One region of the Anoxybacillus sp. EFIL genome, then DNA from elsewhere that is predicted to be linked to it. Evidence: riboswitches for the same ligand, from Rfam matches in the RefSeq annotation. Region 1 holds a riboswitch; the other holds the start of a gene.
The links. Region 1 has a riboswitch for thiamine pyrophosphate ahead of tenA (thiaminase II). Riboswitches for the same ligand answer to the same signal wherever they lie in the genome.

Region 1 (3,200 bases):
CGGACTTAGCAAACGCTGGAGGATCAATAATGACTACATCCCATTTTTTCCCCTTTTGTACACACTCTCTTAAATAATCAAACGCATTCGCCACGACGAAATCGACGTTTGTAAATCCGTTTAGCTCAGCGTTTCTTTTTGCCGTTTCAATCGCATGTTCAGAAATGTCGACAGCGGTCACATGTTTTGCCCCGTATAAGCAGGCGTTTAACATAAATGAGCCGGTATGCGTAAAACAATCGAGCACAGTCGATTCGCTTGTAATGAGCGGCTTGATCGCGGCACGATTTTGGCGCTGATCGAAGAAAAACCCTGTTTTTTGCCCGTTTTCAATGTCGACAATATATTTCACGCCATTTTCTTCAATTTGTACGTTCGTATCGCACGTGCCGTACCAAAATCCTTTTTCTTGTTTCAGCCCCTCTAATTCACGCACGTGGACGTCGTTGCGCAAATAAATGGCTTTCGGCTGAAAGACGTCAAGAAGCGCTTGTAAAATCCATTCTTTTCTTTTTTCCATGCCGAGCGATAAAATTTGGACAACGAGCACATCTTCGTATTTATCGACGATGAGCCCAGGTAAAAAATCCGCTTCTCCATAAATGGCGCGACATGAACGAACGCCCGGAATCATGCGCTCGCGATACGCCCACGCTTGCCGAATGCGATTCATAAAAAATTGCGCATTTAATTCATCATTTGGATTTTGCGTTAACACGCGCACGATCATTTGTGATTTCGGGTTAATGTACCCTTTCGCTAAAAAATGACGTTGATGGTTATATACGTTGACGAAATCACCTGGTTCAACGTCCCCCTCAATATAGTCAACTTCGCTTTGAAACACCCACGGATGTCCAAGCTCGAGCCGCTTTTTTCTTTTTCGTTTTAAAAATACATTCGCCATACATTCCACTCCTGAACTATATATTCGCTACTTTAGCATACAGGAAGAACACGATGTGCGCAAATAATGGAGAAAAATATTTGACAAAACAATGAAATATGCTAATATTAGTGACAAAGTGAATAACGCAAATGCATTCCACTAGGGGGGCCTTTAGATAGGCTGAGATCAAAGTGTGCCTTTGAGACCCTTAGAACCTGATCTGGATCATACCAGCGTAGGGAAGTGGAGACGGTGCGAAGTGTGTCTATATGCCAATTTCCATCGTTTACAAACCACTTTCTTTGCGCAAAGAAAGTGGTTTTTTATTTTTCATGAGGGGGAGAGGAAATGTTGTTTTCAGAACAGTTGCGCAAAGCTGTCGATCCGATTTGGGAAGCGAGTTTTCAACATCCGTTTGTGACAGAGCTAGGAGAAGGAACGCTAGATTTACGTTGTTTTCGGTATTATGTATTACAAGATTCATATTATTTGACACACTTTGCGAAAGTGCAAGCGCTTGGCGGGGCGATGGCTGACGATTTACAAACGACCGCAAGCATGGCGAATCATGCGCAAAATACGTATGAAGCTGAGCTTCATTTACATGAAACGTTTATGAAAGAGCTCGGCATTACAGAAGAAGAAAAGGCGTCATTTGTTCCCGCCCCAACCGCGTATGCATACACGTCACATATGTATCGGGCAGCGTTTGCGGGGCACTTTGGTGATGTGTTAGCGGCCATTTTACCGTGCTATTGGTTATATTACGAAATTGGCGAGAGGTTGAAGCATTGTAAGCCGAATCATCCAATTTATGCGAAATGGATCGAAGCGTACGGCTCCGATTGGTTTAGACAGCTTGTCGAACAACAAATTGCGCGCTTAAACGACATAGCGAAAACAGTAAGTGAAAAAGAGTTGGAGCGAATGAAGCAACATTTTTGGACCAGCAGTCAGTATGAATATTTATTTTGGGACATGGCGTACAAATTAGAACGTTGGCCAATGGAAGAGGAGGATGTTTATGCAAACGAAAGGGCTTAAATTAACAGACGTATTAACGACCGTTGTTGTAGCGATTGTGTTTGGGATTGTGTATAAAGTGTGGGGACCGCTTTACTATGCGGTGAAACCGCTTGGGCTTCATCTCGATCAGCTTATTTATGGCATGTGGTTTATTGCTGCGACAGTGGCATATTTGTTGATTCGTAAGCCAGGAGTGGCGTTGCTTGCGGAAGTCGCTGCCGCCTCAGGGGAGTTTTTAGCTGGATCTGAGTGGGGACTAGAAGTGTTATTTTACGGTTTTGTGCAAGGATTGCTCGCTGAGCTTGTTTTCGCCGCTTTCCGTTATAAACGTTTCGACGTGGCGGTTGTGTCGCTTGCTGCCGTCGGTTCAACCATCGCTTCGTTAGTAGTTGATTTTTACAAAGGATATATCGATCAATTAGCGTGGTGGAATTTAACGTTATTTATCGGTGCGCGTTTCGTTGGAGCGATCATCATTGCGGGGGTATTTGCTTATTCGCTTGTCAAAGCGCTCGAAGCGACAGGTGTGACGCAACTGTTGCGCCCGACGACAAAAGAAGATTACGACTCGCTTGATAAATAGAAGGTGACATCGTTGATACACATTGAACAATTGCGGTTAAAGTTTCCGGGGGCGGAAAAACGGTTATTTACCGATGTATCGCTTTCGATCAAAAAAGGAGAAAAAGTGTTGCTTTTAGGTCCATCAGGGTGTGGAAAATCGACGTTATTACAAGTGATGGCGGGCATTATTCCACGCTCGATCGATGTGCCGATGAAAGCAAAAGCGCTTCATATTCCAAAGCAAGTCGGCTATGTGTTTCAAGATCCGGATGCGCAGTTTTGCATGCCGTACGTCGATGAAGAAATTGCGTTTGTCCTTGAAAATCTCGGTGTGCCACGTGCGGAGATGAAAGAAAAAATCGAGCGCGTTCTTCAACGCGTGCGCCTTCGTCTTCCGCACGTTCATGTGCCGATTCAAACGTTATCGGGAGGAATGAAACAGCGGTTAGCGATTGCCTCTGTCTTGGCGCTTGACCCGGATGTGTTATTTTTAGATGAACCGACAGCGCTTCTCGATGAAGAAGGAACAAAAGCAGTATGGGAAACGTTAAAAGAAGTAGCGGACGACCGAACAGTTGTTATCGTTGAGCATAAAATTGATCATATTCTCGATTTTGTTGAGCGCATCATTTTGTTTAACGAATGTGGTGAAATGATTGCCGATGGCCCAACGGATCATATATTTTCGACGTATCGTTCGTTTATTGCCGAACAAGGCATT
Region 2 (3,200 bases), on a different contig from region 1:
TGTTTTCCATCATCAAGTGCCCCTCCGGCATGAATAAGGTGAACAGAAACATAACCGAACAAGTACCGAATCGGACTTTCCTTCACTGCAATGGCTTGAACGCGCTCAATCGATGTAGAAATGCTCTTTTTTTGCAGCAATCCTGTTGTTATCGTTATCGTTTTGTTTTGTTTGACAACCGTAAAATTCATATAGCGAAAAAGATGACCGATCACAGACAACACGTAAGCGATCATAAAAACGACAAGCAAAAAGACAAGTGTAGAAGCTGTATCGTCAGCGCGAAAAAATATGTTTAGCCGTTCAAACGGAATGAAATCATCAAACTCAGAAAAAAATGCACCAATCGCTGCAATGACTCCAAAAGCACCACCACTTGTGATAGATAAAAACAATACGTCGCGAAAACGAAGTGTAAATATGGCATCCGTCTTATCTTCTATTTCTATAAATATGTTTTCTCGTTTTTTGTGATGCACCGCTCGCTCTATTTGCTTTGCTTCTTCTATGGAAACCGCTGAAAGTATTACTTCTGGTTCATCCATTTGCCTGCCAGCTGTTTCAATATGTACTTGCACAACACCTACAAGCCGCTGTAACACCCCTGACGAATGTGAAATACCTTGAATACGATCAAATGGAATATACCGTTTCTTTTTTACAAATATCCCTTGTTCAATATACATGTCATTTTCTTGTAAACGATATGTAAATCGCCGCCACGACATATACCCAGCGAGCATAGCATAAAAAAGAAATAAAAACAAAGGCATCCAATCAACGAAAGGATCACCTGTTTTCTTTTTTATTGCTAGAAGTAACGCAAGCGCCAAAAACGGTCCTTGCTTTAACCGCTTAACTATATAAATAACAATCGCAATCGGATGCAACCGTTTCTTTTCATGCATCATTTTCATCTTCCTTCACTAAAGAGGAAATGTAGTAACGCAACTTCTCTGCTTCTTGTTCATCAAGAAATGGAATTTCGTGCGCAGTTGCCGCTGTATAAATGTAAAGTGAAGCCAGTTTTTGCCTTCGTGCTAACGGACCTTGCTTTACATCAACATGTTGAACGCGATGGATGGGAATAAGCGTACGCTTTCGAATCCATACCCCGTGCTCGAGTTCAATTTCTCGATCACGAATGATATATCGCCAGCGTTCCCATTTCCAGCGCGGAACGAAAAAAACAAACAAAATCGCATCAGCAATCCATAAGCAAACGAGTCCCAAAACAACCCACATAGGAACGAAAAAATGAACAATCACGTATAAGAGAAGAAAAATAAATAAACGAATAACTTCATACATTCGCCACATCAACACGGCCCGTTCAGAAAGTACGTTTTCCATGTTTCTTATCCCCTCTCCTTCAATGCCTCCATTACCGCTACTTCTAAAATACAAACACCATCAAGTATATTTTCGAATATATATACTTTACAATATTTTTATCATATGCTAGATTATTTTTAAAGTTCATAATTTTGCATCTACTAGGGGTGTCCAATAGCTTGGACTGAGAGAAGGACGCGCAAAAGTTCTTTGACCCTTTGAACCTGATCTGGGTGATGCCAGCGTAGGGAAGTAGATGGTGCGAGTGTCATTCGCTTGTACTATTTGCGGACAAAATCAGGTTCTTTTTATGGAACCTGATTTTTTTACGTGTTGGCATTGCTCCTATTAAAAAATGAAAAGGAGCGAATAAGAATGAACAATTTATTTTCCAACATGTTATTTCCCTCAAGTAAAAAAGTGTACGTGCAAGGAAGTCGAAAAGATGTTTGTGTTCCGATGCGTGAAATTCAACTGTCGCCAACAAAAACAGAAACAACAATATTAGAAAATGGGGCGATTCGCGTTTATGATACAAGCGGACCGTACACCGATCCACTTTTTGAACCGAATATTCATAAAGGATTGCCAACGTTAAGAGAAGAATGGATAGTCGAACGCGGCGATGTCGAAAAGTATGAAGGAAGGTTTCCTAATGCGAACTTACCTTTTCAACGCAAACCGATGCGCGCGAAAAAAGGAAAAACGGTTACACAAATGCACTATGCAAAACGAGGGATCATTACACCTGAAATGGAGTTTGTCGCAATTCGCGAACAAATGGATCCCGAATTTGTTCGTCAAGAGGTGGCGGCAGGAAGAGCAATTATCCCAGCTAATATTAACCACCCTGAAAGTGAACCGATGATTATAGGAAGTAAATTCCACGTGAAAATTAACGCAAATATCGGAAATTCAGCTGTCACCTCTTCCTTAGAAGAAGAAGTTGAAAAAATGCTTTGGGCGATCCGCTGGGGCGCTGATACTGTCATGGATTTATCAACAGGAAAACATATACACGAGACTCGAGAATATATTATTCGCAATTCTCCTGTTCCAATTGGTACTGTCCCTATTTATCAAGCATTAGAAAAAGTCAATGGAGTTGTCGAACATTTATCATGGGACGTTTATCGTGAAACATTAATCGAACAAGCAGAACAAGGGGTCGACTATTTTACTATTCATGCTGGCGTATTACTTCGTTACATTCCTTTAACAGTCAATCGCACGACGGGGATCGTTTCTCGCGGTGGTTCCATTATGGCGCAATGGTGCTTAGCACATCACGAAGAAAACTTTTTATACACTCATTTTGAGGAGATTTGTGAGATTTTAAAAACTTACGATATCGCTATTTCACTTGGGGACGGATTGCGCCCTGGTTCGATTGCGGATGCAAACGACGAAGCTCAATTTGCCGAGCTGCAAACACTTGGAGAATTGACAAAAATTGCTTGGGAGCATGATGTTCAAGTCATGATTGAAGGTCCGGGACATATTCCAATGCATAAAATTAAAGAAAATGTCGACAAACAAATAGAAATTTGTCACGGGGCACCTTTTTATACATTAGGTCCAATAACTACTGACATTGCACCAGGTTATGACCATATCACCTCAGCTATCGGTGCAGCAATCATTGGGTGGTACGGCACGGCGATGCTTTGTTATGTTACTCCGAAAGAACATCTCGGATTGCCAAATAGAGACGATGTCCGTCAAGGTGTTATCGCTTATAAAATCGCTGCTCATGCTGCCGATTTAGCAAAAGGGCATCCTAGTGCACAAAAAAGAGACGACGCCTTGTCAAAAGCACGGTTCGAATTCCGATGGCATGATCAATTCAACTTGTCTTTGGATCC

Region 2: linked by a shared signal. The riboswitch ahead of thiC (phosphomethylpyrimidine synthase ThiC) and the one ahead of tenA (thiaminase II) in region 1 are both predicted to bind thiamine pyrophosphate.

What each region holds. Positions count from the first base shown of each region.
Region 1 covers NZ_SDLH01000010.1:51,062-54,261, reverse strand. Annotated here, with positions in the region: gene ES017_RS13260 (class I SAM-dependent rRNA methyltransferase) at 1-907, opposite strand, end outside; TPP riboswitch at 1,041-1,148, shown strand; gene tenA (thiaminase II) at 1,238-1,933, shown strand; gene ES017_RS13250 (ECF transporter S component) at 1,908-2,498, shown strand; gene ES017_RS13245 (ABC transporter ATP-binding protein) at 2,502-3,200, shown strand, end outside.
Region 2 covers NZ_SDLH01000005.1:18,036-21,235, reverse strand. Annotated here, with positions in the region: gene ES017_RS09015 (PH domain-containing protein) at 1-911, opposite strand, end outside; gene ES017_RS09010 (PH domain-containing protein) at 901-1,353, opposite strand; TPP riboswitch at 1,489-1,603, shown strand; gene thiC (phosphomethylpyrimidine synthase ThiC) at 1,711-3,200, shown strand, end outside.